3 regions of the Actinacidiphila reveromycinica genome follow, and region 1 is predicted to be linked to each of the others. Evidence: predicted binding sites of a transcription regulator. Region 1 holds the regulator's gene; each other region holds the start of a gene.

Region 1 (10,093 bases):
GTGCCTTCGTTCTTTGATACTCGCCCAGGTACACCCGATAGGTGTCGCCTCCGCCCAACACATCGTCGAGCCGCCGCAGGCGCGCCGTACGTTCGCGCAGACGCTCCGGGGCGTGCTTCCCCAGCCGCTCGCCCAACGCGGGTCCCCCGAGACCCGGAAGACCCACAGCCAGACCAGTACCTGCGGTCGCCTTGAGGAAATCTCTGCGCTGCACGTCGTTCCTGCTTTCTGTGGTGCCCGGACGTACAGGTTCCGAGGAAGACGCGTTCGACTCCCACGGGCGGGAAGCGAGGCCCAGCAAGTGACCGGGGATGCGCAGCGCATCGGCGATGCTCACGATCTTCTCGAAGCTGGTCACACTTCCCTGGCCCCGCGCAAGAGTCCCCACCCGCTCGGGCTTGATATCGCACTCGGCGGCGATCTTCGAGTAGCTGATCGAAGCATGCGCGCGCGCAAGCCGGAAAACCGTCCCGAAGTCGTGCGCAATGATCGCCGCCCGCATGTCCGGAAGTTCACACACCGCTTGCGGTAGAGCGGTCGGCGGTTCATACCCGTTCATCAAGTCCCCGTCACGCTCGCTGAGTCCATGGTGCATCACCTCGTTGCCGAAAGCGTACCCATGATGGGTATGCCTGCGAGGGGGAAGTCAGTCGGATCTCACCACGCGACAGTGGGTGCGTCAGAATCCGCGACCAACGTAAGTCGCGGCTCAACCAGGAAGAGTCCGGCCTGTCCCGCATTTCTCCGTCCAACTCGTGGAGGGCCCGAGGGCTCGGCTCGCTCATGAACAAGGTGATTTTGCGGCCCGCTCCGCGTAATTACGCGTCAGGCGGGCCGTATCGCACCACCACTCTCACGAAAAAGCACACGTAGAAGGGATATCCGTATGGCCGGCGGCAACGGAAGTGGCGGAGACGGCACGAGGAGGGATGGCGCCGACCTGACGTACCTGTCGGCGCGGGAGTGGTACGCGAGCGAACTGGCCTACCGGCGGCAGCAGTCCGGGTTGAGCCTGGTGCAACTCGCGCAACTCTGCCTGTACGAACAGTCCTACCTGCACCGCCTGGAACGCGGGAAGCGCCTCGGCACCGTTGAGGCGGCCCGCGCGCTGGACAAGGTGTACGGCACCGGGGATCTGCTCGTCCGGCTGTGGCACCTGGCGAAGCGGGAGGCGAGGGAACGCCCGTTCGTCGGGCTGGCTCCGCTGGAGGCGATCGCGGTCGGCATCCAGGAGTACGCGGTCAGCGCCGTCCCGGACCTGCTCCAGACCCGCGCCTACGCCGAGGAACAGGTGCGCGCCGGGCGCACCGGAGGCGCCGATCAGGTGGACGCACGGGTCGCCGGGCGGCTCGCACGACAGGAAAGGCTCACCGACCCCGACCCCGTCCACTACCGGGCGCTCATCGACGAAGCCGTGCTCCGACGCAAAGCGCGGGACCCGCACATCTGGACAGGCCAGTTGGAACACCTGATCGAGGCGGCGCAGTGGCCGGACGTCTCCCTGCACGTCGTGCCGTTCACCGCCGGACCGCACCACCTCCGCAGTTCGCTGGAGTTGATCTACCTTCCGCAGGGCCGCACGGTCGCGTACTCGCACAGCAGTTGGGGCAGCCACGTCGTCGAGGAGCCCGAAGAGGTCGAGCCGCTGAGGTTGGCGTACGACATGCTGCGCGACGCCGCGCTGACCCCGGCGGATTCGCTGACCTTCCTGCACACCCTGCTCACCGAGCACACCACGGACGAACCGTCCGACGGCATCACGTCATGAGCGCGACGACCAGGCCCGGCGGGGCCCGGCAGACCCGGCGGCGGCCCAAGCGGCTCAACCAGGAGCCGGAAGCCGTCACTTGGGCGCGCGAGCGGGCGGGACTGACCAAGCGGGAACTGGCCGGCGCGGTGGGGATCTCCGAACAGCTGATGGGCGAGATCGAGTCCGGCTGGCGCAGCGCCACCCCCGCCAACCTGAGGAGGATCGCGGTAGCCCTCAACTGCCCCCTCGTCGCACTGGAACGAAAACGCTGGCAGCCGTCGCCGCGCTGACGCAAGCGCCCCAACCCGCGTGAAGATCACCCCGTGACCCCCGGGCACGACCTGACCCGCCGCCGGGACAGCGTTGCCCGCAGGGCGGGTGCCGGGTGAGCGGCTGCGGCTGGACCGGTCGCGGACGGAGACGAACCGCCGCACCCAGGGGCGGGTTGCCGCCGAGGTCGCGCACGCGTGCGTCGTCAGGCGGTGAACGTCCGCCCGTCGTGGGCGCGGATCCTCGGCACGGCGCCGTCGCGGAGCGCGTCGGTGACGCGGACCGCGTAGACCTCGCCCATGGCCGCGGCGGCGTCGTCCACGGTGAGCCAGCGCACCGCCGCGGCCTCGTCGGTCGGGTGCGCGTGGCCGGCCTCGGGAGCGCAGCGGAAGACCAGGGCGACCACGCCCAGCGCCATGTTCTTGTACACGCCGGTCAGCCGCTCGGCCCGGACCTTGACGCCGGTCTCCTCGTACACCTCGCGTCGCACGCCGTCCTCGACGGTCTCGTCCCTCTCCAGCACCCCACCCGGCGGCTCCCACGCGCCGTTGTCGGCGCGGCGGATGACCAGCACCCTGCCGTCCTCCCGCACCACCACCCCCGCCACGGACACGGAGTGCAGAGGCGTTGACGCCGGTCGAGGGCCGCTGGCGCTCACGGACACGCGCCTACGACCAGCGGCCCGTGCGGGACATGAGGAGGGAGACGGCGGCCACGCCCGCCGTGGAGGTGCGCAGGACCGTCGGGCCCAGGCGGTAGGCCGCCGCGCCCGCCTCCGCGAAGGCCGCCAACTCCTCGGGGGCGACGCCGCCTTCGGGGCCGACGACCAGGAGGACCGAGCCGGTGGCGGGCAGTTCGGCGCGGGCCAGCGGGGCCGCGCCCTCCTCGTGCAGCACCCCGGCGAAGTCCGCCTCGGCGAGCAGCGCGCAAAGCTGACGTGTCGTCACCTGATCGCCCACCGAGGGGAACCGCAGCCGCCGGGCCTGCTTGGCCGCCTCGCGCGCGGTGGAGCGCCACTTCGCCAGCGACTTCGCGCCGCGCTCGCCGCGCCACTGCGTCACGCAGCGGGCCGCCGCCCACGGCACCACCGCGTCCACCCCGGCCTCGGTCATGGTCTCCACGGCCAGTTCGCCGCGATCTCCCTTGGGCAGCGCCTGGACGACGGTGACCGAGACCGGCGGGGCCGGCTCGGTGCGCAGGGCGCGCACCTCGACGTCGAGCACGTCCTTGCCCGTGACCGCGCTGACCGCGCCGCTCGCGCCGCGCCCGGCGCCGTCGGTCAGCACGACCTCCTCGCCGACCTGTAGGCGCCGTACCGACACCGCGTGCCGCCCCTCGGGGCCGTCGAGCCGTACCGTCGCCGGGGAGCCGTCGAGCGCGTCGGGGCCGACCAGGAACACCGGGGCGGTCACGCGCGGGCCTCCTGCGCGGCCCGCTGCTCGGCGGCCAGGGTCTCCACCAGCGCGCCCGCCGACAGCTCGCGGGCCAGCCGGTGCCCCTGCCCGGCCCACAGCGCCATGCCCTGCGGGTCGCCGAGGCCGGCCGCGGCGCGGCGCACCGGTTGGGTCAGGTGGTGCACTTGCGGGTAGCCGGCCGGTGCGTAGCGGCCGTGCTCGCGCACGAAGCGGTTGAGCAGGCCGCGCGCCGGGCGCCCGCTGAAGGCCCGGGTCAACTCGGTACGGGCGTACACCGGGTCGGTCAGCGCCCGCTTGTGGAGCGCGGACGCGCCGGACTCCGGGCAGACCAGGAACGCGGTGCCGAGGGCTGCCGCGCTGGCGCCCGCGGCGAGCACGGCGGCGATCTGCTCGCCCCGCATCAGCCCGCCCGCGGCGATCATCGGCAACTGCACCGCCTCGCGGACCTGCGTGATCAGCGACAGCAGGCCGAGGCCCGAGCCGTCGAGCTGGGGGTCGTCGCGGTGGGTGCCCTGGTGGCCGCCGGCCTCGACGCCCTGCACGCACAGCGCGTCGGCCCCGGCCCACTGGGCGGCGAGCGCCTCCGCGGGCGTGGTGACGGTGACCACGGTGCAGGTGCCGGCCTTCGCGAAGGCGTCCAGCACGGCCCGGTCGGGGCAGCCGAAGGTGAAGCTCACCATCGGCACCGGGTCCTCCAGCAGGATCGCCACCTTCGCGTCGTACGCGTCGTCGGAGCCCGTCTCCGGGTCGCCGAGCTCCGTGCCGTACCAGGCCGCCTCGCCGGCGAGCTGCTCGGCGTAGACCGCGACGGCGGAGGGGTCGACGGTGTCGGGCTGCGGCATGAACAGGTTCACCCCGAAGGGCTGCGACGTGGCGTCCCGCAACTGCCGGATCTCCTGGTACATCGCGTCGGACGTCTTGTACCCGGCGGCGAGGAAGCCGAGGCCGCCGGCGCCCGAGACGGCCGCCGCCAGTCGCGGGTTGGAGGCCCCGCCGGCCATCGGGGCCTGCACGATCGGGTACGCCGAGTAGGAGGAGAGATCGGTCAACGCGGACATGCGGTCATCGTGCCACGTACGGTGTGGTGCCCCGCGCCGCGGGGTGGCCCGGGCGGGAGCCCGCCGGCGGCGGACCGCCCGCCGAGCGGCGCCCCGGACCACAGGCGGGCACGGGTTCCGCCACACGGGCGCCCCGGACTCCGCGTACGGAAGCCCGGCCGGCCGCACCGGCACCCCGGACCGCGGGCGGCCGCACCGGCACCCCGGACCCGGCCGGGGTGCCCGGACGGCCATGCGGCCTACCGCCCGTTGAACGCGTCCTTCAGCCGCGAGAACAGCCCCTGCTGGCCCGGCGCGAACTGCCCGGTGGGCCGCTCCTCGCCGCGCAGCTTCGCCAGCCGCCGCAGCAGCTCCTCCTGGTCGGCGTCGAGCTTGTGCGGGGTGACCACCTCGACGTGCACGATCAGGTCGCCGCGCCCGCCGCCGCGCAGGTGCGTGATGCCGCGCTGGTGCAGCGGGATCGACTGGCCGGACTGGGTGCCGGGCCGCACGTCGACCTCCTCCAGGCCGTCGAGTGTCTCCAGCGGGCACTTGGTGCCGAGCGCGGCCGCCGTCATCGGGATGGTGACGGTGCAGTGCAGGTCGTCGCCGCGGCGCTGGAAGACCGCGTGCGGCAGCTCGCGGATCTCCACGTACAGGTCGCCGGCCGGGCCGCCGCCGGGGCCGACCTCGCCCTCGCCGGCGAGCTGGATGCGGGTGCCGTTGTCGACGCCGGCCGGGATCTTCACCGTCAGCGTCCGGCGCGAGCGCACCCGCCCGTCGCCCGCGCACTCCGGGCACGGGGTGGGCACCACGGTGCCGAAGCCCTGGCACTGCGGGCACGGCCGGGAGGTCATGACCTGGCCGAGGAAGGAGCGGGTGACCTGGGAGACCTCACCGCGGCCGCGGCACATGTCGCAGGTCTGCGCGGAGGTGCCGGGGGCGGCGCCCTCCCCGTTGCAGGTGCCGCAGGTGACCGCGGTGTCCACCTGGATGTCCTTGGTGGTGCCGAACGCGGCCTCGTCCAGCTCGATCTCCAGCCGGATCATCGCGTCCTGGCCGCGCCGGGTGCGCGAGCGCGGGCCGCGTTGCGAGGACTGGCCGAAGAAGGCGTCCATGATGTCGCTGAAGTTGCCGAAGCCGGCGCCGAAGCCGCCCGCGCCGCCGCCTCCGCCCGCCGCGGACAGCGGGTCGCCGCCGAGGTCGTAGACCTGTTTCTTCTGCGGGTCGGAGAGGACCTCGTAGGCCGCGTTGATCTCCTTGAACCGCTCCTGCGTCTTGGGGTCCGGGTTGACGTCCGGGTGCAGCTCGCGGGCGAGGCGGCGGAACGCCTTCTTGATCTCGTCCGGGCCCGCGTCGCGGCGCACGCCGAGCACGGCGTAGTAGTCCGTGGCCACCTACGACTCCGCCAGGATCTGTCCGACGTAACGTGCCACTGCGCGTACCGCTCCCATCGTTCCGGGGTAGTCCATGCGGGTCGGTCCGACCACGCCTAGCTTGGCGACTGCCTCGTCGCCCGAACCGTAGCCGACCGCCACCACGGAGGTGGAATTGAGGCCCTCGTGAAAATTCTCATGCCCGATCCGGACCGTCATGGTGCCGTCGGCGGTCTCCCCGAGGAGTTTGAGGAGCACCATCTGCTCCTCCAGCGCTTCGAGCACCGGGCGGATCGTCAGCGGGAAGTCGTGGTGGAACCGGGTCAGGTTGGCCGCCCCGCCCAGCATGATCCGCTCCTCCTTCTCCTCGACGAGGGTCTCCAGGAGGGTGCTGAGGACCGTGGCGACCGACGGGCGGTCGTCCGGGTCGAAGCTCTCGGCCAGGTCCTGCACCAGCGGCGGCACGTCGGGGAAACGGCGGCCGGTGACACGGCTGTTGAGCCGGGCGCGCAGGTCCGCGAGGACCGTCTCGCCCACCGGGCCGGGACAGTCGATGATCCGCTGCTCCACCCGGCCGGTGTCGGTGATCAGCACCAGCATCACCCGGGCCGGCGCGAGCGCGAGCAGTTCCACGTGCCGCACCGACGAGCGGGTCAGCGACGGGTACTGCACCACGGCGACCTGCCGGGTGAGCTGCGCGAGCAGCCGCACGGTGCGGGCCACCACGTCGTCGAGGTCGACGGCGCCTTCGAGGAAGTTGTGGATGGCGCGGCGTTCGGCGCCCGACAGCGGCTTGACGCCGGCGAGCTTGTCCACGAACAGGCGGTAGCCCTTGTCGGTGGGGATGCGGCCGGCGCTGGTGTGGGGCTGCGCGATGTACCCCTCGTCCTCCAGCACCGCCATGTCGTTGCGCACGGTGGCCGGGGACACCCCGAGCGAGTGGCGCTCGGTGAGCGCCTTCGACCCGACCGGTTCCTCGGTACCGACGTAGTCCTGAACGATGGCACGCAGCACTTCGAGTCTGCGTTCGCTCAGCATCGCGTACCTCCAACCCGGTGTCCCGGCCCAGCCGCCTGGCACTCCTCCGTTTCGAGTGCCAGCGCTCCCGCCCTCAGTGTACGGCGCGGCGGCAAGGGCTCGGCAAGAGCGACGGCGATCCGGTCTCGCGCGGCGGGCGGTACGGGCGATACGCGCGGTACGTACGGTGCCCGGCGCGGTCCCGGAGCCGCCGGCCGGTCCGCCGTACGGGGGGCGGCCCGGCGGAAGGCGCCGGCGGGGGCGCCGGCGGGGGTACGGCGCGCGGGGCGGCGGGCAGGGCGATAGCGTCGAGGCGTGAGTGATGAGGACAGGGCCGGAGCCGGCACGGCGCCCGGCGCCGGCGGATCGGGGTGGGAGCACCTCGCCCCGGGCGTCGCCAGGCGGCGGCTGCCGCACCTCGACGTGACCATCGGGCTGGTGGTCGGCGCCGAGGGCGTGCTGATCGTCGACACCGGGTCCACGCTGCGCGAGGGCGCGGAGCTGCGCGCCCAGGCCGAGGCGCTGACCGGCCGCCCCGTCACCCATGTCGTCCTCACCCACGGGCACTTCGACCACGTCTTCGGTGCCGCGGCCTTCCCCGACGCCGAGGTGTACGGCCACCGGGCGCTCGGCGAGGGGCCGGGCGGCGGCCCCGAGGCGCTGCGGGCGGACGCGGTCGCGCACGGGACGGACCCGGTGGAGGCGGCCGCGGCGGCCGCGGCGCTGCGCCGGCCGACCCGGCCCGTCATCGACCGGCTCGCCCTCGACCTCGGCGACCGCCCGGTCGTGCTGGTGCACCCCGGGCCCGGGCACACCGGCCACGACGTGGCCGTGCTCGTGCCCGGCGCCACCGCCAGCGATCCGTCGGTGGTCTTCTGCGGCGACCTCGTCGAGGAGTCCGGGGCGCCCCAGGCCGGTCCCGACGCCTTCCCGGCGCGGTGGCCGGCGGCCCTGGACGCGCTCCTGGCCCTCGGCGGCGAGACGGCCCGCTACGTCCCCGGCCACGGCGCGGTGGTCGACGCCCGTTTCGTGCGTGCGCAGCGCGACGCCCTGGGCTCCTGAACGCTCGCGCCCCCTCCCGCCGGCCCGGGGACCGGCCGCCGGGGTGCGGGCAGGCCGAAGTGCGGGGCCGAAGTGCGGGCCCGGCGGCGGGTTGCCCTACTCCCCCCGGCCCGGCCCTGCTTACGATCGTGCCCATGCGCAGCAGGAGTTACGACCCTGACCTGACCCCGCCGTGGAAGAAGTCCGGCCCGGTACCGGAGGTGGCCGCGGACCGCGACCTGGTCGTCGAGGAGGTGACCACCGGCTTCTGCGGGGCCGTGGTCCGCGTCGAGAAGACCGCCGAGGGCCTGACGGTGACCCTGGAGGACCGCTTCGGGAAGCTGCGGGTCTTCCCGATGGCCCCGCGCGGGTTCCTGATCGACGGCCGCACCGTGACCCTGGTCCGCCCGCGCGCGGCCGCCCCGGCCCCGCGCGGCCCGCTGCTGTCGGCGTCCGGCTCGATCGCGGTGCGGGGCGCGAAGGCCAGGGTGGCCCGGGCCGGCCGGATCTACGTCGAGGGCCGCCACGACGCGGAGCTGGTGGAGCGCGTGTGGGGCCACGACCTGCGGGTCGAGGGCGTCGTCGTGGAGTACCTGGAGGGCGTGGACGACCTGCCCGCCATCGTCTCGGCGTTCTCCCCCGGCCCGGACGCCCGGCTCGGCGTGCTGGTGGACCACCTGGTGCCGGGGTCGAAGGAGTCCCGGATCGCCGAGTCCGTCACCGGCGCCGACGTGCTGGTGGTCGGGCACCCCTACATCGACGTGTGGGAGGCCGTGAAGCCTTCCTCGGTCGGCATCGCGGAGTGGCCGCGGGTGCCGCGCGGCGAGGACTGGAAGACCGGCGTGTGCCGGGCGCTGGGCTGGACGGACCTGACCACCGGCGAGGCGTGGCAGCGCATCCTGGCGTCGGTGGGGTCGTACAAGGACCTCAAGCCCGAGCTGCTGGGCGCCGTGGAGCACCTGATCGACTTCGTGACGGCGCCGTAGGGGCCGCGCCCGCGGCGGGCGGAGCCCTCAGTCGACCAGGTCCCTGACCACGGCGTCGGCGAGCAGCCGGCCGCGCAGGGTGAGGACGGCGCGGCCCTCGGCGTAGGGGCCGGGCTCCAGGAGGCCGTCCCGCACGGCTTGGGCGGCGGCCTTCGCGCCCTGCTCGGCCAGGATCTCCAGCGGGCAGCCGTCGGCGAGCCGGAGCTCCAGCAGGACGCGCTCGACGCGGCGGTCCTCGCCGGTGAGCAGTTCCCGGCCGACGCCGGGGCTGCGCCCCTCCGCGAGGGCCTGCGCGTAGGCGCCCGGGTGCTTGGCGTTCCACCACCGCACCCCGCCCACGTGGCTGTGCGCGCCGGGCCCTGCGCCCCACCAGTCCGCGCCGGTCCAGTACAGCTCGTTGTGCCGGCAGCGCGCGGCGGGCCCGGTGGCCCAGTTGGACACCTCGTACCAGCCGTAGCCCGCAGCCGAGAGCCGCTCCTCGGCGATCAGGTAGCGGTCGGCGTGCACGTCGTCGTCGGTCGGCGGCACCTCGCCGCGCCGGATGTCGCGGGCGAGCCGGGTGCCCTCCTCCACGATCAGCGCGTACGCCGAGACGTGGTCGGGTCCGGCGCCGATCGCGGCGTCCAGCGACGCGTGCCAGTCCTCGTCGCTCTCCCCGGGGGTGCCGTAGATCAGGTCGAGGTTCACGTGCCCGAAGCCGGCGGCGCGGGCCTCGGCCACGCACGCCTCGGGGCGCCCGGGGGTGTGGGTGCGGTCCAGCACCTCCAGGACGTGCCGCCGGGCGCTCTGCATGCCGAACGACACCCGGTTGAAGCCGGCGGCCCGCAGCTCGGCCAGGTAGGCCGGGTCGACGGACTCCGGGTTGGCCTCGGTGGTCACCTCCGCGTCCGGCGCGAGCCCGAACTCCGCGCCGACCGCGGCGAGCATCCGGCCGAGGTCGGCGGCCGGCAGCAGCGTGGGGGTGCCGCCGCCGACGAACACGGTGCTGACCTGGCGGGGGTCGTCGCCGAGCACCTTGCGGGCCAGCCGGACCTCCTCGGCCAGCACGTCCGCGTAGGTGTCACGCGAGGCCAGCACCCCGCCCGAGCCGCGCAGCTCGCTCGCGGTGTACGTGTTGAAGTCGCAGTACCCGCACCGCGTGGCGCAGTACGGCACGTGCAGGTAGAACCCGAGCGGACGGTCCTCGGCGCCGTCGGACGCG
Region 2 (10,093 bases), 2.6 Mb from region 1:
TGGTGGGACCTGGACGCCGTGGTCGCCCTCGAACACGACCTCTTCCCCGAGGACGCGTGGTCGCGCGGCATGTTCTGGTCCGAACTGGCCGACGCCCGGCACCCGTCCGCCACCCGCACCTACGTCGTCGCCGAGCAGACCGAGCAGACCGAGCAGGGCGGGAAGGCCGAGCAGGGCGGGAAGGCCGGGCGGACCGCGTCTCCCGGAGGACCCGAAGGAGCAGGCCCGCCCGCCCCCGCCGGGGAGGGAACCGCCGCCCCGCGGATCGTCGGCTACGCCGGCTTCGCCGCCGTCGCCGGCACCGGCGACGTCCAGACCATCGCCACCGCCCGCGACCAGTGGGGCAGCGGCCTCGGCGGCCGCCTGCTCACCGAACTGCTGCGGGCCGCCACCGCCGCCGAGTGCCACGAGGTGCTGCTGGAGGTGCGGGTGGACAACCCCCGTGCCCAGCGGCTCTACCAGCGCTTCGGCTTCGAGCCGATCGGCGTGCGCCGCGGCTACTACCAGCCCGGCAACGTGGACGCGCTCGTGATGCGGCTGGCCGACCCCGCGCAGACCGTCGCGGCCGACCTTCGTCGAGGAATCTGAGGATCTGAGGAACTGATGGCTGACGAACCCCTGGTCCTGGGTATCGAGACCTCCTGCGACGAGACCGGCGTCGGCATCGTCCGCGGCCACACCCTGCTCGCCGACGCCGTCGCCTCCAGCGTGGACGAGCACGCCCGCTACGGCGGCGTGGTGCCCGAGGTCGCCAGCCGCGCGCACCTGGAGGCCATGGTCCCGACCATCCAGCGCGCCCTGAAGGACGCCGGGGTCAGTGCCCGCGACCTGGACGGCATCGCCGTCACCGCCGGCCCGGGGCTGGCGGGCGCGCTGCTGGTCGGCGTCTCGGCCGCCAAGGCGTACGCCTACGCGCTCGGCAAGCCGCTGTACGGCGTCAACCACCTGGCCTCGCACATCTGCGTCGACCAGCTCGAACACGGCGCGCTGCCCGAGCCGACGATGGCCCTGCTGGTCTCCGGCGGCCACTCCTCGCTGCTGCTCGCCCCCGACATCACCGGCGACGTCCGCCCGCTCGGCGCGACCATCGACGACGCGGCCGGCGAGGCGTTCGACAAGGTCGCCCGGGTGCTCGGCCTCGGCTTCCCCGGCGGCCCGGTGATCGACCGCCGCGCCCGCGAGGGCGACCCCTCGGCGATCGCCTTCCCGCGCGGCCTGACCGGGGGGCGCGACCCGCTCTACGACTTCTCCTTCTCCGGCCTGAAGACCGCCGTGGCCCGCTGGGTCGAGGCGCGCCGCAGGGACGGCCAGGACGTGCCGGTCGCCGACGTGGCGGCGTCCTTCCAGGAGGCCGTGGTCGACGTGCTGACCCGCAAGGCCGTCCGCGCCTGCAAGGACCACGGCGTCGACCACCTGATGATCGGCGGGGGAGTGGCCGCCAACTCCCGGCTGCGCGCGCTCGCCCAACAGCGCTGCGAGGACGCGGGCATCCTGCTGCGGGTGCCGCGCCCCGGGCTGTGCACGGACAACGGCGCGATGGTCGCCGCGCTCGGCGCCGAGATGGTCGCCCGCGGCCGCGCGGCCTCCACGCTCGACCTGCCCGCCGACTCCTCGCTGCCGGTCACCGAGGTCTCGGTCCCCGGCCACACCCACGACGCGGACGCCCCCCACGGCCACGCCGGCGGCAGCGGCCACGGCCCCGCGCACACCCATGACCACGACCACGTGCACGAGTTGAGCAAGGACAACCTCTACGGATGACCGTCACGCTGATGTGGGAGGCGGCCGCGGCCGACGACCGCGGCGCCGAGCTCCTGGACTGGGCCCGGCGGCAGGAACTGTCCGACACGCCCCAGCGGGTGGAGTACCTGACCGCGCCCGGTGACCGGGTGCTCGTCATCAGCTGGTGGGACGCGCCCTACGGCGCCGAGCTGCCCGAACTGCCCGATCCGCCGCCGGAACTGGTCCGCCGCCAGGTGCACCGCTGGCGGTTCGTCTCGGTCGCGGTCACGCCCTGATCCGGCCGTCCCACGCCGCCGGCCCGCCCACGAGCATGGCCGGCGCGCCCGCCGTCCGGGTCAGGAACACCGTCGCCTCGTGCGGCCCCTGCGGCCGTACCCGGCGCCTCAACTCCTCCGGCTCCATGGCGAATCCGCGCTTCTTCACCGTCAGCCGGCCCACCCCGCGCTCACGCAGCAGCGCCTTGAGCCGCTTGAGGTTGAACGGCAGCGCGTCCCGGATCTCGTACGCCGCCGCGTACGGCGTCGGGTGCGGCACGTCGCCGGTGACGTACGCGATGGTCGGGTCGATCAGCCCGCCGCCGACCTCCTCGGCGACCAGGGCGACCAGGTGCGCGCGGATGACCGCGCCGTCCGGCTCGTACAGGTACCGGCCGACCGGGCGCACCCGCGGGGCCGGCGGCGGGCCGGGCGCGGCGAGGCCCGCCCCGCCCGGCAGCAGGGTGGCGCGCACCGTGCCGGGCCCGGTGCCGAACCACAGCGCGGCCTCCTTCACCTCGCCCCGGTCCGAGACCCACTCCGCCTCGGCGTCCCCGGGCACCGCCTCGTGCGGCACCCCCGGCGCGACCTTCACCGCCGCGTACGGCACCGCGCGCGCCGCGTCCAGCGCCCAGGACAGCGGCGGGGAGTACGCCTCCGGGTCGAACGTGCGGCCCCGGCCGGAGCGGCGCGCCGGGTCCACGAACACCGCGTCGTACCCGGCGGTGTCCACGTCGGCGACGTCCGCGCAGCGCACCTCGATCCGGTCGGCCAGGCCCAGCGCCCGCGCGTTGGCCCGCGCCACCGCGCAGGTCAGCGGGTCGCGGTCCACCGCCAGCACCTCGATGCCCGCGCGGGCCAGCGCGACCGCGTCGCCCCCGACGCCGCCGCACAGGTCGGCCAGCCGCCGCACGCCCAGCGCCCGGAACCGCTCCGCCCGGTGCGCGGCGACCGCGGCTCGGGTCGCCTGCTCGACACCGTTCGGCGTGAAGTACATCCGCGCCGCGTCCTCGGCCGCGAACTTCGCCGCGGCGCGCTGCCGCAGCCGGCTCTGCCCGAGGGCCGCGGAGACCAGTTCCGGCGGGTGGGCCCGCCGCAGCCGGGTGGCCGCGGCCAGCTCGTCCGCCGGGTCGTGGTCGCGCAACTCGCGCAGCAGCTCCTGCCCTTCGCCGGTCAGCAGGGCATCGAATTCCTCGGGGTTCACGCCTCCATTGTCCGCGCCCCGGCGCCGGGCGCGGACCCGTTCGTGCGGCTCTGCTGGCACTCCGCTTGACCGAGTGCTAAGCGCGTCCTAGTCTCGGTTCTGGCACTCGGCCCCGCTGAGTGCCAGAACTCAGCGACGGGCAGGTCCGGCACCCGCGACGACGGGCCTACCAGGTCGCCGACCCAGACAGACACTCCCGTGAGCCCTTTGAAGGGGGAGGTCGGATCGTGACGACCGCCAGCACCAAGGTTGCCATCAAGCCGCTTGAGGACCGCATCGTGGTCCAGCCGCTCGACGCCGAGCAGACCACGGCCTCGGGCCTGGTCATTCCGGACACCGCCAAGGAGAAGCCCCAGGAGGGCGTCGTCCTGGCCGTGGGCCCGGGCCGCTTCGAGGACGGCAACCGCCTGCCGCTCGACGTCGCCGTCGGCGACGTCGTGCTCTACAGCAAGTACGGCGGCACCGAGGTGAAGTACAACGGCGAGGAGTACCTCGTCCTCTCGGCCCGCGACGTTCTCGCGATCATCGAGAAGTAATCTTCCGGCCCACCACAGCCGTGATCCCGCCCCGGGACTCCGCGCCCTCTTCCGGCCGGGGCCGGGGCGGTTTCGTTGACCGTCCTCACTGACTGACGACGACATACGAGTAGACGAGGTAGTTCGCAGGCATGGCCAAGATCCTGAAGTTCGACGAGGACGCCCGTCGCGCCCTTGAGCGCGGCGTCAACAAGCTCGCCGACACCGTGAAGGTGACCATCGGCCCCAAGGGCCGCAACGTCGTCATCGACAAGAAGTTCGGCGCCCCGACCATCACCAACGACGGCGTGACCATCGCCCGCGAGGTGGAGATCGAGGACCCCTACGAGAACCTGGGCGCCCAGCTCGTCAAGGAGGTGGCGACCAAGACCAACGACATCGCGGGTGACGGCACCACCACCGCGACCGTGCTCGCGCAGGCGCTGGTCCGCGAGGGTCTGCGCAACGTCGCCGCCGGCGCCTCCCCCGCCGCCCTGAAGAAGGGCATCGACGCGGCCGTCAAGGCGGTCTCCGACGACCTGATCGCCACCGCCCGCGCGATCGAGGGCAAGGAGGACATCGCCGCCGTCGCCGCGCTGTCCGCCCAGGACAAGCAGGTCGGCGACCTGATCGCCGAGGCGATGGACAAGGTCGGCAAGGACGGCGTCATCACCGTCGAGGAGTCCAACACCTTCGGCCTGGAGCTGGACTTCACCGAGGGCATGGCCTTCGACAAGGGCTACCTGTCGCCCTACTTCGTCACCGACCAGGAGCGGATGGAGGCCGTCCTCGACGACCCGTACATCCTCATCCACCAGGGCAAGATCGCCTCGATCCAGGACCTGCTGCCGCTGCTGGAGAAGGTCATCCAGGCCAACTCCTCCAAGCCGCTGCTGATCATCGCCGAGGACGTCGAGGGCGAGGCCCTGTCCACCCTCGTGGTCAACAAGATCCGCGGCACCTTCAACGCGGTCGCGGTCAAGGCCCCGGGCTTCGGTGACCGCCGCAAGGCCATGCTGGGCGACATCGCCACGCTGACCGGCGCCACCGTCATCGCCGAGGAGGTCGGCCTCAAGCTCGACCAGGCCGGTCTGGACCTGCTGGGCAGCGCCCGCCGGGTCACCGTCACCAAGGACGAGACCACCATCGTCGACGGCGCCGGCGACAAGGCCGAGATCGAGGGCCGGGTCGGCCAGATCAAGGCCGAGATCTCCTCGACCGACTCCGACTGGGACCGCGAGAAGCTCCAGGAGCGCCTGGCGAAGCTGGCCGGCGGCGTCTGCGTGATCAAGGTCGGCGCGGCCACCGAGGTCGAGCTGAAGGAGAAGAAGCACCGCCTGGAGGACGCGATCTCCGCGACCCGCGCGGCCGTCGAGGAGGGCATCGTCTCCGGCGGTGGCTCCGCGCTCGTGCACGCGGTCAAGGTGCTCGGCGACAACCTCGGCAAGTCCGGCGACGAGGCGACCGGTGTCGCCGTCGTGCGCCGCGCCGCGGTCGAGCCGCTGCGCTGGATCGCCGAGAACGCCGGCCTGGAGGGCTACGTCATCACCTCCAAGGTCGCCGAGCTCGACAAGGGCCACGGCTTCAACGCCGCCACCGGCGAGTACGGCGACCTGGTCAAGGCCGGCGTCATCGACCCGGTGAAGGTCACCCGCTCCGCCCTGGAGAACGCGGCGTCGATCGCGTCCCTGCTGCTCACGACCGAGACCCTGGTCGTCGAGAAGAAGGAAGAGGAGCCGGAGGCCGCTGCCGCCGGTCACGGCCACAGCCACTGACGCGCTCCCGCGCCACAGGCCCCTCCGCGGCCTTGAGGGCCCGCCACCTCGTGCACCGAGGTGGCGGGCCCCGGTCGTTCGCGGGTACGGGGCGAAGGGCCGGTGGAAGCGGGGTGCGTCCGCCGGCGCGCGGGGGGAGCGGGGGAGCGGGCACGTGTCCGACGGTGCACGGGCCCGGTGGCCCGCGCCCCTACTTCCGGGCGCCGCGCAGCTTCGGGTCGTAGCGGCCGGTCCGGCCGGCCGCGGCGCTGAAGAGCGTCGGGGGCACGTGGCGGGCGAGCGAGACCGCCACCTTGTAGCGGGCGGACGGGACGCTGACGACACGGCCCCTGGCCAGGTCGCGCAGCGCGGCGGCGACGACCGCGTCCGCGTCGAGCCAGGCCCACGACGGCAGCCCGGAGGCGTCCATGCCCGCCCGCGCGTGGAACTCGGTGCGCACGAAACCCGGGCACAGGGCGAGGAAGCGCACCCCCGAGCCGCGCAGTTCGTGCGCGATCCCCTCGGTGAACCGCACCGCCCACGCCTTGCTCGCCGCGTAGGTGCCGCGCGGCATGTAGGCGGCGACCGAGGAGACGTTCACCACGAAGCCGTGCCGCCGCTCCCGCATGCCCTCCACCGCGGCCGTGGTCAGCCGCAGCACCGCCTCGCAGTGCACCTTGAGCATCCGCACCTCGTCCTCGATCGGCGCGTCGAGGAAGGCGCCGCGGTTGCCGAACCCGGCGTTGTTCACCAGCACGTCCACCGGCCGGGCCGGCTCGCGCAGCCGCGCCTCGACCGCCGCGATCCCGGCGTCCGCCGCGAGGTCCGCGGCGAGCACCTCCACCTCGACGCCGTACCGCTCGCGCAGGTCCGCCGCGGACCGGGCGAGCCGCTCGGCGTCCCGCGCGACCAGCACCAGGCCGTGTCCGTCGGCGGCGAGCCGGCGGGCGAAGGCCGCGCCGAGTCCCGCGGTCGCCCCGGTCACCAGAGAAGTCGTCATGCCGCCAGCCTAGGGTCTGTCCGGCCGATCCTGCCGGGATCGCGGCGCCCGGCACCGCACCGCCCCCGCGGTGCCGAAGCCTCCACGGGCGACCCGGTACGCGGATGCTTCTCCGCCTTGCGATGCACGGCGCCGGACGCCGCGAGCCCGACCGGCACGATCCGCCGGACAGCCCCTGGGAGCGACCGGGCGCCGACGACGCGGTGCCCCGACCGCGCACCGCGGCGCGCCGGTCAGCGGGACAGGCGGCGACGGATCGCGGCACGGTCCTCGGCGGGGAACGCGGGCAACTCGACCAGCAGCGGCAGCAGCCCGGGTTCGGTGGTCACCGCGCGGAAGGACAGCGCGACCGTCACCTCGTGGTCGGGCCGGTCCACCACCCGCACCGCGTCGCCCGCGCTCACCTCTCCCGGCTCGACCACCCGCAGGTACGGTCCCGGCAGCGCGGCCGCCACGAACCGCCGCGTCCACCCGGCCTCCGCCAGCCAGCCGGCGAAGGTCGCGCACGGGATGCGCGGGCAGGACACCTCCAGCAGCGCCGAGCCGATCCGCCACCGCTCGCCGATCAGCGCGGAGTTGACGTCGATCCCGGACGTGGTCAGGTTCTCCCCGAAGGAGCCGTTGGGCAGCCGGCGGCCCAACTCCTCCTGCCAGCCGTCCAGGTCCTCCCGGGCGTACGCGTAGACGGCCTGGTCGCTGCCGCCGTGGTGCTCCACGTCGTACGCCCGGTCGCCCGCCAGCCCGACCGCGCCGGTCCCCTTCGGACCCGGCGCCGTCACGGCCACCGGCCCGGCGACCGGCCACTTGTCGATGCCGGTCGCCGGCAGCCGCTTCCACGGGTTCGGCCGCGGCCGCCCGATGTTGACGGTCAGTACCTTCACGCCCCTCACCCGTCCGCCGCTCCTCGTCAGCCCGCCGCGCGGACGTACGGCGTGGTGGTCGCCAGCGCGGCGAAGCCCAGCCGCTCCAGGATCGGCCGGCTCTGGTCGGAGGCGTCCACCTGGAGGTACCGGCAGCCGCGCGCGGCGGCCACGCGGGCGCGGTGCGACACCAGCGCCCGGTAGACGCCCCGGCCGCGCCATTCCTCCACGGTGCCGCCGCCCCACAGGCTCGCGAACCGCGTGCCCGGGTGGAACTCCATCCGCGCGGCGCACACCGCCCGGTCGCCCGCCATCGCCACGGTCATCGCGACGTCGGGGTCGCCGACGTGCGCCAGCAGCCGCTCCCGCAGCCGGGCGGAGTCCCTGCCGAACGCCTGCTCGTGCACGTCGGCGACCAGGTCGACGCCGGCCGCGTCGGTCACCTGCACCAGCCGCACGCCCTGCGGCGCTGGGGTGTCCTGCGGCAGGTCGGCGATCTCCGCGACCATCAGGGTCTCCGCGGGCTCGGCCACGAAGCCGGCGCCCGCGAGGCGCTCCGGGAGGTCCGCGGGGAGGTCGTACGAGTACAGCTTCCACTCGAACTCGCGGCCCGCGCCCGCGTCGGAGCGCAGCCACGCGAGCTGCGCGGCGATCGCCCGGTCGGCCTCGGCGGCGCCCTCCGCCGCGAACCCCGACCACACCACCCCGGCCCACCCGGCCGGCCCCTCGCCCTCCACCAGCCGCACGACCCCCTCCGGGGCCACCGGCCCCGCACCCCGCCTCATCTGCGCGTCGAACGTCTCCCGCACCTGCCCGATGTCCATCCCGGCACTCTAGGCCGCCCCCTCCCCCCGTTCCGCCCATTTTTCCGCCGGGAGTACCCGTGCCTTTCGAGGGGCGCGGGGAACGGCGCGCCCAGCCCGACCGGACCGCAAGGTCCCTCAACCGACAGAACCCCCCACCTCGGGGGAGGGGTTCGCCGGAACCACCGGCGCTGTCCGAGGGGCGCGGGGAACTGCGCGCCCAGCCCGATCGGACCGCAAGGTCCCTCAACTGACAGAGCCCTCCGCCTCGGGGGAGGGGTTCGCCGGAACCACCGGCGCTGTCCGAGGGGCGCGGGGAACGGCGCGCCCAGCCCGACCGCACCGTAAGGTCCCGCAACCGACAGAACCCCCCACCCCGGGGGGACCCGCCCACCCCTATCGTGGGAGCCGTGATCGAGGCACGCCACCTGCGGGTCCTGCGCGCGGTGGCGCGCACCGGCTCCTTCTCCGCCGCCGCCCGCGAACTGGGCTGCACCCAGCCCGCCGTGAGCCAGCAGATGAAGGCGCTGGAGGGCGCGGCGGGCACCCCCCTGCTGGTCCGCGGCGCCCGCGAGATGCGGCTGACGGAGGCCGGCGACGCGCTCGTCCGGCACGCCGCCGGCATCCTCGCCGGGCTGACCGCCGCCGAGGAGGAGGTCGCGGCGATCGCGGGTCTGCGGGCCGGACGGGTCCGGCTCGCCTCCTTCCCCTCGGGAAGCTCCACCCTCGTGCCGGCCGCCGTCGCCGCCCTGCGCGCCCGCCATCCGGACACCCGCGTCTCGCTGGTCGAGGCGGAACCGCCCACGTCGGTGGAGATGCTGCGGGCCGGCGACTGCGACATCACGCTCGCGTTCCGCTACGTGGACCTGCCGACGCCCGCCGAGGAGTCCTGGTCCGACCTGGTGGTGCGCCCCCTGTCCACGGACCGGCTGGTCGGCCTGGTCCCGCGGGACCACCGGCTGGCAGCGGCGTCGGCCGCGGACGCCGCCGTCCCGCACGGCTCACCGGCGACGGCGCCGCCCGTGCCGTACGCGGAGCTGGCCGCCGAGCAGTGGATCGCCGGGTGCCCGCGCTGCCGCCGACACCTGGTCGAGGTCTGCGAGCGGGCCGGCTTCACCCCCCGGATCGACTTCGCCACCGACGACTCCCCGGCGGTGGTCGGCCTGGTCGCCGCCGGTCTGGGCGTCGCGGTGCTCCCCGAACTCGCGTTGGCGGCGGTGCGGACCGACGGCGTGGCGGTCCTGGACATGGCGCCCGCGGTGGAGCGCGAGGTCGTGGCGCTCACCCTCCCCGACCTCGCCCGCGTCCCCGCGGTGGACATGATGCTCACCCGGCTGAGCCGGGCGGCGGTGCGTTCGTGAGCCGCCGGTGAGCCGGCCCCTGCGGGCACAGGGTCCGAGGCGCCCCCGCCGACGCCCTGTGAAGAATCGATTCTTCGGTACGGTCGCGCGGTCCCGCGGTCAGTAGATGTGCAGCGGCTCGCCGTCCCGGTCGGGATCCATGTCCAGGTCGGGCTCGCCGTCGTACGGGTCGTAGTCGTCGTGGCGGCCGTGCGGGTCCCCGTCGGCGTCCGCCACGGCCTCGTCGGCCTCGGCGTCCTCCACGTCGGCGTACCGCTCGTACCGCCTGCGCTCGCGGTCCCGCTCGCGTTCGCGCTCCCGCTCGTCGTCGTCGCGGTCGGGGGCGGCGCGGTGGCGGGAGCGGCCCATCATGGCCTCGCGCTCGTCCTCGGTGAGGCCGCCCCACACGCCGTACGGCTCGCGCACGGCCAGCGCGTGGGTGGCGCACTCCGCGCGGACCGGGCAGCGCATGCACACCTCCTTGGCGGCGGCCTCGCGCGCGCTGCGGGCGGCGCCGCGCTCACCCTCGGGGTGGAAGAACAGCGAGCTGTCGACGCCGCGGCAGGCGGCGACAAGCTGCCAGTCCCATAGGTCCGCGTTGGGGCCGGGAAGGCGGGAGA
Region 3 (10,093 bases), 780 kb from region 1:
GGCCGGGCGCCTGGCAGGGCAAGAACCTGCGCGACGTGGTGGACGCGCTCGGCTACGACATCGACCGCCCCTGGCGGGAGCTGCCGCAGGCGGACCGGGACTGGCTGCTGTTCACCGACGAGCAGCCGGTGGTGACGGTGCACCCGGTGCGCGAGGCGGGCCGCATCCAACGCCCCTACGAGGGGCGGTTCATGAGCGCGCGCCGGTACGTGATGCGCGCGTTCTCGGAGTCCAGGAGCGCCGCCACCCGGCGGCGGGTGCGCCGCCACCTGGAGAGCGCGCTGTGCCCGGTGTGCGGGGGCCGGCGGCTGCGGCCGGAGGCGCTGGCGGTCACCTTCGCCGGCCGCGACATCGCGGAGCTGGCCGCGCTGCCGCTGGCGGACCTCGCCGAGGTGCTGCGCGGCACCGCCGCCCTGGCGGCACCCGGCGCGGCGGTGGCCTCGGCCGCCTCCGGCGAGGCCACCGAGGCCGCGGTCTCGCTCGCCCGGGACCTGGTGGCCCGGATCGAGGTGCTGGTCGGCCTGGGCCTCGGCTACCTGGGCATGGACCGCCCGGCACCGACCCTCTCGCCCGGCGAGCTGCAACGGCTGCGGCTGGCCACGCAGTTGCGCGCCGGGCTGTTCGGCGTCGTCTACGTGCTCGACGAGCCGTCGGCCGGGCTGCACCCGGCCGACACCGAGCCGCTGCTGGACGTCCTGGAACGGCTGCGCGCGGAGGGCAACACGCTGTTCGTGGTGGAGCACGACATGGACGTGGTGCGGCGCGCGGACTGGGTGGTCGATGTGGGCCCCGGCGCCGGGGAGCGGGGTGGGCGGGTGCTGTACAGCGGCCCGGTGCCGGGCCTGGCGGAGGTGCGGGAGTCGGCCACGCGCCCGTACCTCTTCGAAGCCGCGGGCCGGAAGCCGGGCGGGGGCGGGGACACGAGCACGGGCGCGAGTGCGGACCCGGGCACGAGTGCGGGTGCGGGTGCGGGTGCGGGTGCGGACCCGGGCGCGGGTGCGGGCGCGGGCGCGGGTGCCGGGGTGCCGCGCGTGCCGGGCCGCTGGATCCGGCTGCGCGGGGTGGACCGGCACAACCTCCGCGACCTCGACGTGGACGTGCCGCTGGGCGTGTTCACCGCGGTGACGGGCGTGTCGGGTTCGGGCAAGTCGACGCTGGTCAGCCAGGTGCTGGCGGAGGTGGTGGCACGCCCGGACCCGGATGGCGGCTCCCGCGGGGAGGAGGCCGCGGACGCCGGGGAGGACGCGGTGGAAGGCGGCGGGGAGGACCCGTGGGAGGGCGGGGACACCGTGGACGCGGAGCAGGGCGCCGTGCGGGTGCGGTCGGTGCGGGGCGCGGACGCCGTGGACCGCCTGGTGCGCGTGGACCAGCGGCCCATCGGCCGGACGCCGCGCTCCAACCTGGCGACGTACACCGGCCTGTTCGACGCGGTCCGCCGGGTCTTCGCCGCGACCGGGGAGGCCCGGGCGCGCGGCTACACCCCGGGCCGGTTCTCGTTCAACGTGGCCTCCGGCCGCTGCGGTACCTGCCAGGGCGAGGGGTTCGTCGCCGTCGAGCTGCTGTTCCTGCCCGGCACCTACGCGCCCTGCCCCACCTGCCACGGCGCCCGCTACGACCCGCGGACCCTGGAGATCACCTACCGGGACCGGAACATCGCGCAGGTGCTGGACATGTCGGTCGACTCGGCGGCGGGCTTCTTCGCCGACGTGCCCGCGGCCGCGCGCAGCCTGCGCACGCTGCGGGACGTGGGCCTGGGCTACCTCCGGCTCGGCCAGCCGGCCACGGAGCTGTCCGGCGGGGAGGCCCAACGCATCAAGCTGGCAGGCGAGTTGCAGCGCGCGCGGCACGGCCGCACCCTCTACCTGCTGGACGAGCCGACCACCGGCCTGCACCCGGCCGACACCGACCTGCTGATGCGCCGGCTGCACGGGCTGGTCGCGGCGGGCAACACGGTCGTGGTGGTCGAGCACGACATGGGCGTGGTGGCCGGCGCGGACTGGGTACTGGACCTCGGCCCCGGCGCGGGCGACGACGGCGGCCGGGTGGTGGCGGCGGGGCCGCCGGCGGAGGTGGCACGGGCGCCGGGCAGCCGGACGGCGCCCTATCTCGCCAAGCGGCTGGCGGGCGGGGCGGGCAGAGCGCCCGGGGACGGAAGCGGCACCGTCTGACGAAGGCTGCGCGGCGGGAGGAGCCCCCTCCGCGCCTCCCACCACGCCGACCCGCGGACGCCACCGCATCCCCGGGTCACCAGTACGCGAATTTCGCATCTACGCCCGTAAATTGTCAAGATAATTTGGGGAGCATACAAGCCCACAATGGCCGCGGACGGGCCGTCAGCTCATCCGGCGCACCGGGAATCCGGGCAGGTCAGCCGCCGTCTGCCGGCCATTCGGAAATGCGCGGGCCCGATAGCCCCCCCCCCGATTACGGGGTGCGGCCGGCCCGCGGGGGCTTCCTGCGGCGCAGCCCCGCCGCCGTCAGCCGCCGCACCAGTTCCTTGCTGCCCACCTCGACCGCGCCCAGCCGCACCGCGTGGAGGTAGCTGGCCGCCGGGATGTCGTAGTGGTCGCGCTCGAACGCCCGCTCCGGCGCGCCCAGCAGCCGGGCGAAGGCGTGCAGTTCGGCATAGGAGCGGTCGCTCACCAGGTGCGACCAGACCCGGCCGTGGCCCGGCCAGGTCGGGGGGTCGATGTAGACGGTCATCCGCGCCTCACCCGCCCAGCGCGCCGACCGGGGCGACCGCCTCGCCGCGCGCCTCGCACACCCAGTGCGGATCGGCGCCCAACTCCGGCTCCACCGCCAACGCGTGCGGGTCGTCGCACAGCGGGCACAGCGGCCACCGCCCGTGCGTCTCCAGCAGGGCGTCCTGCACGTCCTGCGCCAGCAGCCCCGGTACGAACGCGGCGCCCTGCGGCCACTGCTCCAGCCACCAGCGGCGCTTGCTCAGCGCGTCCTCCAGCAGCGAGACGACCTCGGCGTCGGCGACGTCGCGGGCTTTCATGTCGGCGAGGACGCGGGCGCGGGCGTCGTGGAGGACGGTTTCCATGCGTCCATTGTGCAACCGGCCGCCGGTGACCTCGCCGTCCTCCTTTCGGAGGCACTCCGCGATGCGGGGTTGACGCGGCGACGAAGGTGAAAATACCTTTCAGAGGGTGACCTATAGCGTGAAGGAAACTTTCTCCCCGAGCGTCCGCGCCCTTCGGGGCGTACCCGGCGCGCCCGCACCCGTCGCGGCCCCCGACCCGGGGGCCCTCGCCGCGAAGGTCCGCACCCTCGCGCCCTCGATGACCCGCTCGATGCAGCGGGTCGCCGAGGCCGTCGCGAACGACCCGGCCGGCTGCTCCCACCTCACCGTCACCGCGCTGGCGGTCCGCACCGGGACGAGCGAGGCGACCGTCGTGCGCACCGCGCGCCTGCTCGGCTACCCCGGCTACCGCGACCTGCGGCTCGCGCTCGCCGCGCTCGCCGCCCACCAGGCCACCGGCGCCGCCCCCGCCGTCACCGCCGACATCGCCGTCGACGACCCGCTCGGCGAGGTGGTCACCAAGCTCGCGCTGGAGGAGCAGCAGACCCTCGCCGACACCGCCTCCCAGCTCGACACCTCCCAACTGGAGGCCGCCGTCGTCGCGTTGGCGTCGGCTCGGCGCACCGACGTGTACGGCATCGCCGCCTCCGGGCTGGTCGGGCAGGACCTGGCGCAGAAGCTGCTGCGGATCGGGCTGATCGCGCACGCCCACACCGACCCACACCTGGCGGTCACCAACGCCGTGCAACTGCGGCCCGGCGACGTGGCGTTGGCGATCACCCACTCCGGCACCACGCAGGACGTCATCGAACCGCTGCGGGTCGCCTTCGACCGCGGCGCCACCACCATCGCGATCAGCGGCCGCGCCGACGGCCCGGTCACGCAGTACGCCGACGTGGTGCTCACCACCTCCTGCTCCCGGGAGAGCGAGCTGCGGCCGGCCGCGATGTCCAGTCGCACCAGCCAACTCCTCGTGGTGGACTGCCTGTTCATAGGGGTGGCCCAGCGCACGTACGACGACGCCGCACCGGCGCTGTCCGCCTCCTACGAGGCCCTGGCCCACCGGCACACCCACCGCGCCCCGCGCCCCAGTTGACGGCGGCGCCCGTCCGCCGTCGGCCCCCCCTCCTCCCGCCGCCGGCTGCCGGGCGACCGCCGCGCACCGCACCGAGCCCACCCGAGAAGGATGAACGAGCCGCACATGACCGACCAGTACACCGCGTTGCGCCGGGAGTTGGAGACACTCACCACGGAGGCGTTCCGCCCCGAACTCGCCGAGATCGACCGGCGGTCCACGCTGGAGATCGCGCGGATCATGAACGGCGAGGACATCACGGTGCCGTCCGCGGTCGCCGAGCAACTGCCGTCGATCGCGGCCGCGATCGACGGGATCGCCGCCCGCATGGGACGCGGCGGGCGGCTGGTCTACGCGGGCGCCGGCACCGCCGGCCGGCTCGGCGTGCTCGACGCGAGCGAGTGCCCGCCGACCTTCAACACCACGCCGGGACGCGAGGTGGTCGGTCTGATCGCGGGCGGCCCGGAGGCCATGGTGACCTCGGTCGAGGGCGCCGAGGACAGCAGGGACCTGGCGGCGGCGGACCTGGCCGGGCTCGCGCTCACCGAGGCCGACAGCGTGGTGGGCATCTCCGCGTCCGGCCGCACGCCGTACGCGCTCGGCGCCGTGGAGTTCGCCCGGCGGGCCGGCGCGCTGACCGTCGGGCTGGCCTGCAACGCCGGGTCGCCGCTGGCGGCGGCGGCCGACCACGGCATCGAGGTCGTGGTCGGACCCGAACTCGTGGTCGGATCCACCCGGTTGAAGGCCGGCACCGCGCAGAAGCTCGTGCTCAACATGCTCTCGACGATCACGATGATCCGGCTCGGCAAGACCTACGGCAACCTCATGGTCGACGTCCGCGCCTCCAACGAGAAGCTGCGGGCGCGCTCGCGGCGGATCGTCGCGCTCGCCACCGGGGCGGCCGACACCGCCATCGAGGAGGCGCTCAGCGCGACCGACGGCGAGGTCAAGCCGGCGATCCTCACCCTGCTGGCGAAGGTGGACGCCGCCACGGCCGGCCGCCTGCTCGCCGCCTCCGACGGCCACCTGCGGGTGGCGCTCGACGCGGCGACCTGACCCGTCGGGCCGCCCCCGTCCGCGGCGCCGCGGGCGCCGGGCCCATCCGCCACCGGCCCGCCAGGCGCCGGCGGATGGGCCCGGGGCCCGGTGGGACCGCGCCCGCGGGAGGCATGATGGAGGGCATGAGCGATCTCAATGAAGTGGCTGTGACGACGTTGACGGGTGAGGCGACCACCTTCGGGCGGCTCACCGGCGGCAAGGCCGCCCTCGTGGTGAACGTCGCGAGCGAGTGCGGGCTGACCCCGCAGTACACCGCGCTGGAGGAGTTGCACAAGGAGTTGTCGGGGCGCGGCTTCACCGTCGTCGGCTTCCCCTGCAACCAGTTCGGCGGCCAGGAGCCGGGCACCAACGAGGAGATCTCGCAGTTCTGCTCCACCACCTACGGGGTGACCTTCCCCATGGCCGGCAAGATCGAGGTCAACGGCCCCGACCGGCACCCGGTCTACGGCACACTGACCGGCCAGGCGGACTCCGAGGGCGCGGCGGGCGACGTGCAGTGGAACTTCGAGAAGTTCCTGGTCGACCCGACCGGCCGGGTCGTCGCGCGCTTCCGCCCGGGCATCACCCCGCAGGACCCCGAACTGCGCGCCGCGGTCGAGGCCGTGCTCCCGGGCTGACCCCCGCGGCCGGCCGCGGACCGGCCGCCCGGCCGCCGGCCGTACGACGAAGGCGGCGCCCCCTCCCCGCGAAGGGAGGGGGCGCCGCCTCGGCGCGTCGGACGCTGATCCCCGTGGATCAGAAGTCCATGTCACCGCCGGGCATGCCACCCGGAGCGGCGGGGGCCGCCTTCTCGGGCTTGTCGGCGATGACCGCCTCGGTGGTGAGGAAGAGCGCGGCGATGGAGGCCGCGTTCTGCAGCGCGGAGCGCGTCACCTTGGCCGGGTCGATGATGCCCTCGGCGACCAGGTCGACGTACTCGCCGCTCGCCGCGTTGAGGCCGTGGCCGGGGGTGAGGCTGCGCACCTTCTCCACCACGACACCGCCCTCAAGGCCGGCGTTGACCGCGATCTGCTTCAGCGGGGCCTCCAGGGCGATCTTGACGGCGGCCGCACCGGTCGCCTCGTCGCCCTCCAGCTCCAGCTTCTCGAAGACGGCGGTCGCCTGGAGCAGGGCCACGCCGCCACCGGCGACGATGCCCTCCTCGACGGCGGCCTTGGCGTTGCGCACCGCGTCCTCGATGCGGTGCTTGCGCTCCTTGAGCTCGACCTCGGTGGCGGCACCGGCCTTGATGACGGCCACGCCGCCGGCCAGCTTCGCCAGGCGCTCCTGGAGCTTCTCGCGGTCGTAGTCCGAGTCGCTGTTCTCGATCTCGGCACGGATCTGGTTGACCCGGCCGCCGACCTGCTCGGTGTCGCCGGCACCGTCGACGATGGTGGTCTCGTCCTTGGTGATGACGACCTTGCGGGCGCGGCCGAGCAGGTCGAGACCGGCGTTCTCCAGCTTGAGGCCGACCTCCTCGGAGATGACGGTGCCACCGGTGAGGATGGCGATGTCGCCGAGCATGGCCTTGCGGCGGTCACCGAAGCCCGGGGCCTTGACGGCGACGGACTTGAAGGTGCCGCGGATCTTGTTGACCACCAGGGTCGACAGGGCCTCGCCCTCGACGTCCTCGGCGATGATCAGCAGCGGCTTGCCCGACTGCATGACCTTCTCCAGCAGCGGAAGCAGGTCCTTCACCGCGGAGACCTTGGAGTTGACGATCAGGATGTAGGGGTCGTCCAGCGACGCCTCCATCCGCTCCAGGTCGGTGGCGAAGTAGGCGGAGATGAAGCCCTTGTCGAAGCGCATGCCCTCGGTGAGCTCGAGTTCGAGCCCGAAGGTCTGCGACTCCTCGACGGTGATGACGCCTTCCTTGCCGACCTTGTCCATGGCCTCGGCGATCAGCTCGCCGATCTGGGTGTCGGCGGCGGAGATGGAGGCGGTGGAGGCGATCTGCTCCTTGGTCTCCACGTCCTTCGCCTGCTCCAGCAGCGCGGCGGAGACGGCCTCGACGGCCTTCTCGATCCCGCGCTTGAGGGCCATCGGGTTGGCGCCGGCGGCGACGTTGCGCAGGCCCTCCTTGACCAGGGCCTGGGCCAGGACGGTCGCGGTCGTCGTGCCGTCACCGGCGACGTCGTCGGTCTTCTTCGCGACTTCCTTGACCAGCTCGGCGCCGATCTTCTCGTACGGGTCCTCGAGTTCGATCTCCTTGGCGATGGACACACCATCGTTGGTGATCGTGGGAGCGCCCCACTTCTTCTCGAGGACCACGTTCCGGCCCTTGGGGCCCAGGGTGACCTTGACGGCGTCGGCGAGCTGGTTCATCCCGCGCTCAAGGCCGCGCCGTGCCTCCTCGTCGAACGCGATGATCTTGGCCATGGTGAAGTGTCCTCCGCGGACTGGGTTGTTTGCGCTCGGGACCGTGTGGTGCCCGCGACGGACGGCCCGCCGGCCGCCGGTTCCTTCCCGACGTCCGCACGGCCCTCACCGACCCGGCCCTGCTGTCACTCTCACGCGGAGAGTGCTAACGCCAATGATTAGCACTCACCCCCTGCGAGTGCAAGCGGTTCGCTCCGGGGGTCCGGTCGTGAACAGGGTTGCCCCGCAGGTCGGGGGCGCCCCGGCGGGGCGCCGGAAAAGGAGGGAGCCGCACCCCGGGCGGGGTGCGGCTCCTCCGTGTGAAAGGTCGCGTCGATGGTCGAACGCGCCGTGAAGTCAGCCGGCGAGACGGACCATGTCCGCCTGCGGCCCCTTCTGACCCTGCGAGATCTCGAACTCGACCCGCTGGCCTTCTTCGAGGGTGCGGTACCCGTCCATCTGGATCGCGCTGTAGTGGACGAAGACATCCGCACCACCGTCGACCGCGATGAAGCCGTAGCCCTTCTCCGCGTTGAACCACTTGACGGTGCCCTGAGCCATTCCTAACTCCCCTATTGCTGGCCCTATCGCGGCCCCGCACTTCACGGGCCCGGGTCAGACCTCACCCGCCCGTTGACCCCTTACCGTCGACAGGTGGGGCCCCTGGGGGGCGTGCGCCGGAACGCGTCGACCGCGGCTGAATGTATCTGCACGGATGCCGTCTGCAACAGGTCAATCGGACGAGAATTCTGGGCGCGACCCATCGGAAATAGCCCGAGAAAAAACGATAAGCCGGGGCAAGCCGGGCCGGACATACCGGACGAAGGGCAGAATTCGTTCGTGAATTTGGCGATAAATCGCTGAGGTCGCTTGCACCGGGTGTCCGCGCCGCGAGATTGCCACCGGCAACTGTACAACTCTTCAACTACCGCCCTGTGACGCGGATGCCCCGTCCACCCACAGGGGTGAACGGGGCACAAACCGCCCGAACCCGCGCCCGCCGCCCAACTCCCGCCGGGCGGCGCTCGGTTCGGCCGACGACGGGTGCGTCGATCCGAGGGACGGCCGGAGGTTCAGCCGCCGGCGACAGCGGGAATGATCGAGACACTCGCGCCATCCGGCACGGCCGTCTCCAGACCCTGGGAAAACCTCACGTCGTCATCGTTGACATACACGTTCACGAAACGCCGCAGCTTTCCTGCGTCGTCCAGTACGCGTGCCGAAATTCCCTGGTGATCGCGCTCAAGGGAGTTGATCACCTCGGCGAGGGTGGAACCCTCGGCGGGCACTTCTGCCTGGCCGCCGGTGTAGGTGCGCAGAATGGTGGGGATACGTACGGAAGCACTCATGCGAGGCCAGCCTCTCGGAATGCGGCAAGGGTCGGGCGGATGGTCGCGGTCGGTCCGGTGGTGGGCGCCACCGCGTCCAGGGTCTTCAGTCCGTCGCCGGTGTTGAGCACGACGGTCTCGGCGGCCGGGTCGAGCTGCCCCGACTCGATCAGCTTCTTCAGCACGCCGACGGTCACGCCGCCCGCGGTCTCCGCGAAGATGCCCTCGGTCCGCGCGAGCAGCTTGATCGCGTCCACGATCTGCTCGTCGTCCACGTCCTCGACGGCCCCGCCGGTGCGCCGGGCGATGTCCAGCACGTACGGGCCGTCCGCCGGGTTGCCGATCGCCAGCGACTTGGCGATGGTGTCCGGCTTCACCGGCCGCACCACGTCGTGCCCGGCCTTGAAGGCCGCCGACACCGGGGAGCACCCCTCGGCCTGGGCACCGTAGATCCGGTACGGCTTCTCCTCGACCAGGCCGAGCGCGATCAGCTCCTTGAGGCCCTTGTCGATCTTGGTGAGCTGGGAGCCGGACGCGATCGGGATGACCAGGTTGTCCGGCAGCCGCCAGCCGAGCTGCTCGGCGATCTCGTAGGCGAGCGTCTTGGAGCCCTCGCCGTAGTACGGGCGCAGGTTGACGTTCACGAAGCCCCAGCCCTCGCCGATCGGGTCGCCGATCAGCTCCGAGCAGAAGCGGTTCACGTCGTCGTAGCTGCCCTCGATGCCGACCAGCTCGCCGCCGTAGACCGCGGCCATCACGACCTTGCCGGCCTCCAGGTCGTGCGGGATGAACACGCAGGAGCGGAAGCCCGCGCGGGCGGCCGCGGCGCCCACGGCGCCGGCCAGGTTGCCGGTGGAGGAGCAGGACAGCGTGGTGAGGCCGAAGGTGCGGGCGGCCTCCAGCGCGATCGCGACCACCCGGTCCTTGAAGGAGTGGGTGGGGTTGCCGGAGTCGTCCTTGACGTGCAGGCCGCCGGTGATGCCCAGTTCACGGGCGAGGTTGTCGGCCTTGACGAGCTTGGTCCAGCCGGGGTTCAGGTTCGGCTTGGTGGTGACGTCGGCGGGCACCGGCAGCAGCGGGGCGTACCGCCAGATGTTCGTCGGCCCGGCCTCGATGCGCGCGCGCAGCGCCTCGGGGTCGCCGGTCGGCAGGTCGTAGGCCACTTCGAGCGGCCCGAAACACTCCAGACACGCGAAGACCGGGCTCAGCGGGTAGCGGGCGCCGCACTCCCGGCAGGACAGCGCGGCGGCCGGCCCGAACGGTGCGGGG

What was found. Region 1 encodes HrcA, which represses chaperone genes, less so after heat shock. Its sites were predicted from a motif close to TTNGCACTCNGNNNNNCNGAGTGCNAA; they were not measured.
Region 2: groES (co-chaperone GroES) is a predicted target of HrcA. The motif match lies at 3,255-3,281, and genes of this name have one in related genera.
Region 3: groL (chaperonin GroEL) is a predicted target of HrcA. The motif match lies at 7,640-7,666, and genes of this name have one in related genera.

What each region holds. Positions count from the first base shown of each region.
Region 1 covers NZ_AP018365.1:2,653,439-2,663,531, forward strand. The annotation lists gene RVR_RS10910 (NsdA family TPR-like regulatory protein) at 1-502, opposite strand, end outside; gene RVR_RS10915 (helix-turn-helix domain-containing protein) at 887-1,768, shown strand; gene RVR_RS10920 (helix-turn-helix domain-containing protein) at 1,765-2,040, shown strand; gene RVR_RS10925 (NUDIX hydrolase) at 2,226-2,633, opposite strand; gene RVR_RS10930 (16S rRNA (uracil(1498)-N(3))-methyltransferase) at 2,689-3,432, opposite strand; gene RVR_RS10935 (nitronate monooxygenase) at 3,429-4,493, opposite strand; gene dnaJ (molecular chaperone DnaJ) at 4,733-5,869, opposite strand; gene hrcA (heat-inducible transcriptional repressor HrcA) at 5,870-6,886, opposite strand; gene RVR_RS10950 (MBL fold metallo-hydrolase) at 7,181-7,927, shown strand; gene RVR_RS10955 (DUF3097 domain-containing protein) at 8,062-8,892, shown strand; gene hemW (radical SAM family heme chaperone HemW) at 8,920-10,093, opposite strand, start outside.
Region 2 covers NZ_AP018365.1:5,261,622-5,271,714, forward strand. The annotation lists gene RVR_RS22400 (GNAT family N-acetyltransferase) at 1-588, shown strand, start outside; gene tsaD (tRNA (adenosine(37)-N6)-threonylcarbamoyltransferase complex transferase subunit TsaD) at 604-1,761, shown strand; gene RVR_RS22410 (hypothetical protein) at 1,758-2,018, shown strand; gene RVR_RS22415 (class I SAM-dependent methyltransferase) at 2,008-3,201, opposite strand; gene groES (co-chaperone GroES) at 3,429-3,737, shown strand; gene groL (chaperonin GroEL) at 3,869-5,491, shown strand; gene RVR_RS22430 (SDR family NAD(P)-dependent oxidoreductase) at 5,682-6,470, opposite strand; gene RVR_RS22435 (MOSC domain-containing protein) at 6,704-7,351, opposite strand; gene RVR_RS22440 (GNAT family N-acetyltransferase) at 7,378-8,154, opposite strand; gene RVR_RS22445 (LysR family transcriptional regulator) at 8,544-9,494, shown strand; partial or broken gene RVR_RS22450 (WhiB family transcriptional regulator) at 9,813-10,093, opposite strand, start outside.
Region 3 covers NZ_AP018365.1:3,437,581-3,447,673, forward strand. The annotation lists gene RVR_RS14130 (excinuclease ABC subunit UvrA) at 1-2,168, shown strand, start outside; gene RVR_RS14135 (DUF4031 domain-containing protein) at 2,425-2,703, opposite strand; gene RVR_RS14140 (hypothetical protein) at 2,711-3,046, opposite strand; gene RVR_RS14145 (MurR/RpiR family transcriptional regulator) at 3,153-4,121, shown strand; gene murQ (N-acetylmuramic acid 6-phosphate etherase) at 4,227-5,156, shown strand; gene RVR_RS14155 (glutathione peroxidase) at 5,282-5,776, shown strand; gene groL (chaperonin GroEL) at 5,895-7,517, opposite strand; gene RVR_RS14165 (cold-shock protein) at 7,854-8,057, opposite strand; gene RVR_RS14170 (ubiquitin-like small modifier protein 1) at 8,570-8,845, opposite strand; gene thrC (threonine synthase) at 8,842-10,093, opposite strand, start outside.